Regions from separate parts of the Streptomyces sp. NPDC054834 genome, predicted to be linked through region 1. Evidence: predicted binding sites of a transcription regulator. Region 1 holds the regulator's gene; each other region holds the start of a gene.
The links. The regulator HrcA, encoded in region 1, represses chaperone genes, less so after heat shock. The targets are predictions, from matches to a motif close to TTNGCACTCNGNNNNNCNGAGTGCNAA.

Region 1 (3,275 bases):
GCGTTCCTCGCCCCGCAGCTTGGCCAGCTCGCGGAGCAGGCGTTCCTGCTCGGGGTCGAGCTTCGTCGGGGTCATGACCTCGACGTGCACGATCAGGTCACCCCGGCCGCCGCCGCGCAGATGCGTGACGCCCCGGTTGTGCAGCGGGATCGACTGGCCGGACTGGGTGCCCGGGCGGATGTCGACCTCCTCCATGCCGTCCAGCGTCTCCAGCGGCACCTTGGTGCCGAGGGAGGCCGCGGTCATCGGGATGGTGACCGTGCAGTGCAGGTCGTCGCCGCGCCGCTGGAAGGTGGAGTGCGGCAGCTCGTGGATCTCGACGTACAGGTCACCGGCGGGACCGCCGCCCGGCCCGACCTCGCCCTCACCGGCGAGCTGGATGCGGGTGCCGTTGTCGACACCGGCCGGAATCTTCACGGTCAGGGTCCGCCGGGAGCGTACGCGGCCGTCGCCGGCGCACTCCGGGCACGGCGTCGGCACGACCGTGCCGAAGCCCTGGCACTGCGGGCAGGGGCGCGAGGTCATGACCTGGCCCAGGAAGGACCGGGTGACCTGGGACACCTCACCGCGGCCGCGGCACATGTCGCACGTCTGGGCGGTCGTGCCCGGCGCGGCACCCTCGCCGTTGCAGGTGTTGCAGACCACCGCCGTGTCGACCTGGATGTCCTTGGTCGTACCGAAGGCCGCCTCGTCCAGCTCGACCTCGATGCGGATCATCGCGTCCTGGCCGCGCCTCGTCCGCGAGCGCGGGCCGCGCTGGGACGCCGTACCGAAGAAGGCGTCCATGATGTCGGAGAAGTTGCCGAAGCCACCGGCCCCGAAGCCTCCCGCGCCGGCGCCGCCGGACTGCGAGAGCGGATCGCCGCCGAGGTCGTAGACCTGCTTCTTCTGCGGGTCCGACAGCACCTCGTAGGCGGCGTTGATCTCCTTGAAGCGCTCCTGCGTCTTGGGATCAGGATTGACGTCCGGATGCAGCTCGCGCGCGAGCCGACGGAAGGCCTTCTTGATCTCTTCCTGCGACGCGTCGCGGCGCACGCCGAGAACGGCGTAGTAGTCCGTGGCCACTTACGACTCCGCCAGGATCTGTCCGACGTACCGTGCCACTGCGCGTACCGCTCCCATCGTTCCCGGGTAGTCCATGCGGGTCGGTCCGACCACGCCGAGCTTGGCAACCGCCTCGCCGCCCGAACCGTAGCCGACCGACACCACCGACGTGGAGTTGAGTCCCTCATGGGCGTTCTCGTGGCCGATGCGCACGGTCATGCCCGAATCCTTCGCCTCGCCCAGCAACTTGAGCAGGACGACCTGCTCCTCCAGTGCTTCGAGCACCGGCCGGATGGTGAGGGGAAAGTCATGTCCGAAACGGGTGAGATTGGCGGTACCGCCGATCATCAGCCGCTCCTCATTCTCCTCGACGAGTGTCTCCAGCAGGGTGGAGAGCACGGTCGAGACCGTACCGCGATCCTCTGCGTCGAAGCCCTCCGGGAGGTCCTCGACCAGCCGCGGCACATCCGCGAACCGGCGACCCGCGACCCGGCTGTTCAGCCGCGCGCGCAGATCCGCCAGAGACGCCTCGCCGAACGGGGCCGGACAGTCGACCATCCGCTGCTCGACCCGGCCGGTGTCCGTGATCAGCACGAGCATCACACGCGCGGGGGCGAGCGAGAGCAGCTCCACGTGCCGCACGGTCGAGCGGGTCAGCGAAGGGTACTGCACGACCGCGACCTGCCGGGTCAGCTGCGCGAGCAGCCGCACCGTGCGGGCCACGACGTCGTCGAGGTCGACGGCGCCGTCGAGGAAGTTCTGGATCGCCCGCCGCTCGGGGGCGGTCATCGGCTTGACGCCCGCGAGCTTGTCGACGAAGAGCCGGTAGCCCTTGTCGGTGGGGATGCGCCCGGCGCTGGTGTGCGGCTGGGCGATGTACCCCTCGTCCTCCAGGGCCGCCATGTCGTTGCGGACGGTGGCCGGGGAGACGCCGAGGCTGTGCCGCTCGGTGAGCGCTTTCGAGCCGACGGGCTCCTCGGTGCCGACGTAGTCCTGGACGATGGCGCGCAGCACCTGAAGCCTGCGTTCACTCAGCATCCGCGCACACCTCCAGAAAGTCGTCCCCTGCGGCCCTCGGGCCCTTCGCCTGGCACTCTGCGCTTGTGAGTGCCAGCATTCCCCGGCCCAGTGTACGGCCGTGGGGTACACCCCGGGCAAGGCCGGTTCGTGCCGCTGTACCTGGGTGTGGTCGTACCCGCTAGCGTCGCGGTATGACCGTGACTTGGGAAGAGCTGGGGTGGGAGCGGGTGGCCGCCGGGGTGGGGCGGGTCCGGCTGCCGCATTGGGACTGCACGACGGGGCTGGTCCTCGGCGAGGGTACGGCGCTCGTGGTGGACGCCGGGTCGAGTCTCGCCGAAGGCGCGCTCCTGCGCGCACAGGCGCAGGAGCTGGCCGGGGGCCGTGTGACCCATCTCGCGCTCACCCACCCCCATTTCGACCATGTGCTCGGTGCGGCGGCCTTCGCGGGCGCGGAGATGTTCGCGGCGGTGGGCATGGACGCGCTGCTCACGCACGAACGCGCGGAGCTCCGCCTGGACGCCGTCCGGCAGGGCCTGCCGGTGGCGGAGGCGGACGAGGCGGTGAACGCTCTTCCCGTGCCCCGCCATCTGGTCTCGGGCGAGTGGACCCTCGACCTCGGCGGCGGCCGCCAGGCGCTGCTGGCCAACGTGGGCCCGGGGCACAGCGCCCACGACCTCGTGGTCCTCGTCCCCGGCGAGCCCGAGGTGGTGTTCTGCGGCGACCTGGTCGAGGAGTCCGGCGAACCGCAGGCCGGCCCCGACGCCGTACCGTCCCAGTGGCCCGCCGCCCTCGACCGGCTGCTCGACCTCGGGGGCGAGGACGCGCTGTACGTGCCCGGTCACGGAGCGGTGGTGGACGCGGCGTTCGTGCGGCGGCAGCGCGACGAGTTGGCGGCGCGTTTCGGCGTGTCGCCCTGATGGCGGTACGGCTTCTCCTATCGTCTGCCGAATGCGCCAGTACTCCGCCGACCTGACCCCTCCGTGGAAGAAGCCGAAGCCCGTCCCGGAGGTCCCGGCGGAGGGCGGTCTGGTGGTGGAGGAGCCCGGCACCGGATTCTGCGGCGCGGTGATCCGCTGCGAGGCGGGCACGGTGACCCTGGAGGACCGCTTCGGCAAGCACCGGGTGTTTCCGCTGGAGCCGCGCGGGTTCCTGCTCGAGGGCAGGGTGGTCACGCTGGTGCGGCCGCCGTCGTCGGCTCCGCTACGTCCCGC
Region 2 (3,275 bases), on a different contig from region 1:
GTGACCTACACGGTGGTGTGGGAACACCACGCCCTGAGAGTCGGCCGCAGTACCTGAACGCGGACACCGCTCCCCGCCGGGGCGGGCCTCTGACACGCCCGAGGGCGGTACCCCCCGCGTCAGCAGGAGATACCGCCCTCGGTAAGGACGCAGATCAACCGGAACCGGCCGATCAGAAGTCCATGTCACCGCCCGGCATACCGCCACCGGCGGGCGCGGCGGCCTTCTCCGGCTTGTCGGCGATGACGGCCTCGGTGGTGAGGAACAGCGCGGCGATGGAGGCGGCGTTCTGAAGAGCCGAACGGGTCACCTTCGCCGGGTCGATGATGCCTTCCTTGACCAGGTCGACGTACTCGCCGGTCGCGGCGTTCAGGCCGTGGCCCGGGGTCAGGTTGCGCACCTTCTCCACCACGACACCGCCCTCGAGGCCGGCGTTGACGGCGATCTGCTTCAGCGGGGCCTCCAGCGCGAGCTTCACGGCGTTGGCGCCGGTCGCCTCGTCACCCTCGAGCTCCAGCTTCTCGAAGACCTGGGAGGCCTGGAGCAGGGCCACGCCACCACCGGCGACGATGCCCTCCTCGACGGCCGCCTTGGCGTTGCGGACGGCGTCCTCGATGCGGTGCTTGCGCTCCTTGAGCTCGACCTCGGTGGCGGCACCGGCCTTGATGACGGCCACGCCGCCCGCGAGCTTGGCCAGGCGCTCCTGGAGCTTCTCGCGGTCGTAGTCGGAGTCGCTGTTCTCGATCTCGGCGCGGATCTGGTTGACGCGGCCGTTGACCTGGTCGGAGGAGCCGGCGCCGTCGACGATGGTGGTCTCGTCCTTGGTGATGACCACCTTGCGGGCCTTGCCCAGCAGGTCGAGGGTGGCGTTCTCCAGCTTGAGCCCGACCTCCTCGGAGATGACCTCGCCGCCCGTGAGGATGGCGATGTCGCCGAGCATGGCCTTGCGGCGGTCGCCGAAGCCCGGGGCCTTGACGGCGACGGACTTGAAGGTGCCGCGGATCTTGTTGACGACCAGGGTCGACAGGGCCTCGCCCTCGACGTCCTCGGCGATGATCAGCAGCGGCTTGCCCGACTGCATGACCTTCTCCAGGAGCGGGAGCAGGTCCTTGACCGAGGAGATCTTGGAGTTGGCGATCAGGATGTACGGGTCGTCGAGGACGGCCTCCATACGCTCCATGTCGGTGGCGAAGTACGCCGAGATGTAGCCCTTGTCGAAGCGCATACCCTCGGTGAGTTCCAGCTCCAGACCGAAGGTCTGGGACTCCTCGACGGTGATGACGCCTTCCTTGCCGACCTTGTCCATGGCCTCGGCGATGAGCTCGCCGATCTGGGTGTCGGCGGCGGAGATGGAGGCCGTGGAAGCGATCTGCTCCTTGGTCTCGACGTCCTTCGCCTGCTCCAGCAGGGCGGCGGAGACGGCCTCGACGGCCTTCTCGATACCGCGCTTGAGGGCCATCGGGTTGGCGCCGGCGGCTACGTTGCGCAGGCCCTCCTTGACCAGGGCCTGGGCGAGAACGGTCGCGGTGGTCGTACCGTCACCGGCGACGTCGTCCGTCTTCTTGGCGACTTCCTTGACCAGCTCGGCGCCGATCTTCTCGTACGGGTCCTCGAGCTCGATCTCCTTGGCGATGGAGACACCATCGTTGGTGATCGTGGGGGCGCCCCACTTCTTCTCGAGGACGACGTTGCGGCCCTTGGGGCCGAGCGTCACCTTCACGGCGTCCGCGAGCTGGTTCATGCCGCGCTCGAGGCCGCGCCGCGCCTCCTCGTCGAACGCGATGATCTTGGCCATGTGAAGTGGTCCCTCCAGGACTGGGGGTGATTCCTTCGGACCGCGCCCGCGCCCGCGACGGACGGCTCGCGGACCCCGTGGTTCCTTGCCCCACTTGGCCTGCGGGCCTCACCGACCCGGTCCTTCGTTGTCACTCTCACCTTCAGAGTGCTAACGCCAATGATTAGCACTCGCCCATGCCGAGTGCAAGCGGCTCGAGCGGATCCCCAGGTGAACAGCGGGCCGCCACGGCGTCCGGGCAGGCCGAAGGGCTCGTACCCCGGGGGGTACGAGCCCTTCGAAGATGTACAGAAGAACGTCGCTGTCAGTCGGCGCGTGCTTCAGCTGGTCGCGAGCCGAACCATGTCCGCCTGCGGCCCCTTCTGGCCCTGCGAGATCTCGAAATCGACCCGCTGACCCTCTTCCAGGGTGCGGTAACCGTCCATCTGGATCGCGCTGTAGTGGACGAAAACATCCGCACCACCGTCGACCGCGATGAAGCCGTACCCCTTCTCCGCGTTGAACCACTTGACGGTGCCCTGAGCCATGCCTAACTCCCCTATTACTGGCCCTTGCACAGATCCACACCTCGCGGATCCGGGTCAGACCTCACCCCCCAAGGATTGGGGGCGTGCGCCGGAACGCGTCGACCGCGGCTGAATGTATCTGTCCAACTGCCGTCTGCAACAGGTCAATCGGACGAGAAATCTGGACGGGTGCGGTCGGGAATCTGCCAAAAATTCGGCTGAATTCAGGGCAAGTCGGACCCCATAAAAGGCTCATAAGGCTCAAAAGGCACGCACAGTTTGGCTACTTCTTGTCGGGTGTGCGGTGCGAATCCGGGGTTCTCGACCCGGGGTTCTGGAGCGCGTTCCCCAACTGTACCGCGCTCAATCACACTGAATTGCCCCCTCCGCTTCTCTCACGGAGGGGGCAATTCGATGAACACTCGGTAACCGGTGTTACCGACGGTAATGATCTGTCATTCTGTCAGCCGCGCCGACCGCGTCAGCCGCCGGCGACGGCCGGAATGATGGAGACGCCCGCGCCGTCCGGGGTCGCCGTTTCCAGACCCTGCTCAAAACGCACGTCGTCGTCGTTGACGTACACATTGACGAAGCGGCGCAGCTTGCCCTGGTCGTCCAGGACGCGGGCGGCGATACCGGTGTGGTTCTTCTCCAGGTCGGAGATGACGTCGGCGAGGGTCGCACCCTCGGCCTTGACCTCGGCCTGGCCGCCCGTGTAGGTGCGCAGGATGGTCGGGATGCGGACGGTGACGCTCATGCGGTGTGACCTCCGGTCGGGTAAGCGGGGCTGGGCGCGCGGGGCTGTTCTGAGACGCGGCTGCCGCCGCGAGGGCGCGGCCGGCCCTCGCCGGCCCGCAGTCAGAACGTCTACGCGAGGCCGGCCTGTCGGAACGAATCGAGGTTAGGACGGATCGTGGCGGTCAGGCCGGTGCCTGCCACCGCGTCCAGGGTCTTGAGGCCGTCGCCCGTGTTGA
Region 3 (3,275 bases), on a different contig from region 1:
TGGTGCGCCCGCGGCGGCGGTGTCAGGCGGGTTCGGGACGGGGGCTCTGCGAAGATCCGGCACCATGCGAGTAGTAGTACAAAATGACAAAAATGGTGCGTGGTGGAGGCGAGCGGCCACCCGCAGCGGCCCGGTCGCGCTCGCCATGGCCGCCGTCGTCTCCGGCGGTGTCGTCTCCGGCTGTACGGCACCCGGCACCGCACCGAATGTCCGGCCGGCCCCGGGCCAGCAGCACCAGCAGGCGCCCGCCGAGGCCCTGGACTCCTACGCCTCCCGGCTGCGCGCCTCCCACGCCGCCCTGGTCGCCGCCGCGAAACGCTGGGGTCTGGACGCGGCCCCCCTGACGCCTCCGCCGCCCCCCGCCCGCAAACCGAGGATCACCGCCCGCGCCGGATTCGAGGTCCACGGCCAGGAGGAACTGAACCTGCCCCCCGTCTTCACCACGATCCCCACCAAGCAGAAGGTCGTCTTTCTCACCATCGACGACGGCGCCGAGAAGGACCCGGCCTTCCTGCGCATGATGAGCGACCTGAAGATCCCCTACACCGCGTTCCTCAGCAACTACCTGGTCGAGAACGACTACGGCTACTTCCGCAAGATGCAGGGCAAGGGCATCACCCTCAACAACCACACCCTCACCCACCCCTACCTGCCGGGCCTGTCCTACGAGGAGCAGCATGACGAGATCTGCGGCATGCAGCGGATCATGCGCAAGCAGTTCGGCAAGAGCCCGACCGTCTTCCGCCCGCCCTACGGCAACTACAACCGTGACACCCTCGTCGCCGCCAAGTCCTGCGGCATCAAGTACGCGCCCATCTGGGACGAGGAGGTCTTCGTCGACCACTGGGAGTACCGGGAGGACGACCAGAGCCTGCACCCCGGCGACATCGTCCTGACCCACTTCCGGGGACGGGACGACTGGAACGGCACGATGATCGACGACATGCGCCGGTTCCTGAACAGGGTCACCCGCGAGGGGTACGCGGTGGCCCGCCTGGAGGACTACCTGTGATGCGGCGGTGGCGGCGACACCGGGCCCTGGCCGCCGCCGCGCTCACCGGGGCCGCACTCCTCGTCACCGGCTGCGCCCAGTCCGTCGACCCCATCGAACGACTGGGCGAGAAAGCGGCCCAGCGGGTACGGCAGCCCGCGCCCGCCCGCGACCTGGCGTACCGCCACTGGGGTCTGCGGACCCCGCTGGTCCCCGCCCCGAAACCCCCGGCCCGCGTTCCGCTCCGCCCCCGCGCCCGCCGCCGCAGGGGCGCCTCCCTGCCCCCCGTCGTCGACCGCGTCCCCACCCCCGACAAGGTCGTCTTCCTCACCTACGACGACACCGCCGAGAAGGACCCGCGCTTCGTCGACATGGTCCGCGAACTGCGCCTCCCGGTCACCATGTTCCTCACCGACAGCGCCGAGGTCTGCGGCCGGCGGCAGAAACCCCGCTCCCGCCTCTTCCGTCCGCCCCACGGCACGTACGACACCACCACCCTGCGGGCCGCCGCCGACTGCGGCGTCTCGGCAGTGGTCCTCTGGCGCGTCTCCATGACCGCCGACACCCTCACCTACACCAGGGGCGCCCACCACCTCCGCCCCGGCGACATCATCCGGATGGCCCCCGAAGAACCCACCGCCCTGCGCCTCCTGCGCCAGGTGCAGGCCCGGGGCCTGACGGTGGGCCGCTTGGAGGACTACATCTGAGGACGACACTTCTGAGCGCTGCTCAGCCCCATCCAGCCCGTCCGGCGTTTGAGGACGAGGCCGTCCAGGCCGAAGCGGAGGCCTGGGGGCGGCAGCCCCAGCAGACGCCCGCTGAACCCGCCCCACGGCAGACGCGCCGCACGGCAATTGGCACTCCGCTTGACCGAGTGCTAATCGCGGTCATAGTCTCGGGTCTGGCACTCGACAGAGGAGAGTGCCAACACAGCGACGGGCAGGTCCGGCACCCGCGACGACGGATCGACCTGGTCGCCACCTCAGACAGTTAACCCCGTGAGATCTCCGAAGGGGGAGGTCGGATCGTGACGACCGCCAGCTCCAAGGTTGCCATCAAGCCGCTCGAGGACCGCATCGTGGTCCAGCCGCTGGACGCCGAGCAGACCACGGCTTCGGGCCTGGTCATTCCGGACACCGCCAAGGAGAAGCCCCAGGAGGGCGTCGTCCTGGCCGTGGGCCCGGGCCGCTTCGAGGACGGTAACCGTCTTCCGCTCGACGTCTCCGTCGGCGACGTCGTGCTCTACAGCAAGTACGGCGGCACCGAGGTGAAGTACAACAACGAGGAGTACCTCGTTCTCTCGGCTCGCGACGTGCTCGCGATCATCGAGAAGTAATCACCTCGAGCATTCCTGCTTCGAGCTGCGCCCTCGGCCCCCGCGACCGTTAACAAGCCGGGCGCCGGGGGCGCAGTTCGTTTGACCGACAGCATTATTTGCACCCTAGATTTCCCGAGAGGGCTACGCTCCCATGGCGAAGATCCTGAAGTTCGACGAGGACGCCCGTCGCGCCCTCGAGCGCGGCGTCAACAAGCTCGCCGACACGGTCAAGGTGACGATCGGCCCCAAGGGCCGCAACGTCGTCATCGACAAGAAGTTCGGCGCCCCGACCATCACCAACGACGGCGTCACCATCGCCCGTGAGGTGGAGATCGAGGACCCGTACGAGAACCTCGGCGCCCAGCTGGTGAAGGAGGTGGCGACCAAGACCAACGACATCGCGGGTGACGGTACGACCACCGCCACCGTGCTGGCCCAGGCGCTCGTCCGCGAGGGCCTGAAGAACGTCGCCGCCGGTGCCTCCCCGGCCGCCCTGAAGAAGGGCATCGACGCCGCCGTCGCCGCGGTGTCCGAGGACCTGCTCGCCTCGGCCCGGCCGATCGACGAGAAGTCCGACATCGCCGCCGTCGCCGCGCTGTCCGCCCAGGACCAGCAGGTCGGCGAGCTCATCGCCGAGGCGATGGACAAGGTCGGCAAGGACGGTGTCATCACCGTCGAGGAGTCCAACACCTTCGGTCTGGAGCTGGACTTCACCGAGGGCATGGCCTTCGACAAGGGTTACCTGTCGCCGTACTTCGTGACGGACCAGGAGCGCATGGAGGCCGTCCTCGAGGACCCGTACATCCTCATCAACCAGGGCAAGATCTCCTCGATCCAGGACCTGCTGCCGCTGCTGGAGAAGGTCATCCAGGCCGGTGCCTCCAAGCCGCTGCTGATCATCGCCGAGGACGTCGAGGGTGAGGCCCTCTCCACCCTCGTCGTGAACAAGATCCGCGGCACCTTCAA

Region 2: a site for HrcA is predicted at 1,959-1,985, ahead of groL (chaperonin GroEL). Genes of this name have one in related genera too.
Region 3: a site for HrcA is predicted at 1,846-1,872, ahead of groES (co-chaperone GroES). Genes of this name have one in related genera too.

What each region holds. Positions count from the first base shown of each region.
Region 1 is NZ_JBSGZV010000013.1:16,987-20,261, reverse strand. It holds gene dnaJ (molecular chaperone DnaJ) at 1-1,065, opposite strand, end outside; gene hrcA (heat-inducible transcriptional repressor HrcA) at 1,066-2,082, opposite strand; gene ACWGJM_RS19130 (MBL fold metallo-hydrolase) at 2,256-2,981, shown strand; gene ACWGJM_RS19125 (DUF3097 domain-containing protein) at 3,013-3,275, shown strand, end outside.
Region 2 is NZ_JBSGZV010000001.1:375,452-378,726, forward strand. It holds gene groL (chaperonin GroEL) at 173-1,795, opposite strand; gene ACWGJM_RS01725 (cold-shock protein) at 2,116-2,322, opposite strand; gene ACWGJM_RS01730 (ubiquitin-like small modifier protein 1) at 2,783-3,058, opposite strand; gene thrC (threonine synthase) at 3,169-3,275, opposite strand, start outside.
Region 3 is NZ_JBSGZV010000004.1:116,571-119,845, forward strand. It holds gene ACWGJM_RS07800 (polysaccharide deacetylase family protein) at 65-1,012, shown strand; gene ACWGJM_RS07805 (hypothetical protein) at 1,012-1,698, shown strand; gene groES (co-chaperone GroES) at 2,019-2,327, shown strand; gene groL (chaperonin GroEL) at 2,461-3,275, shown strand, end outside.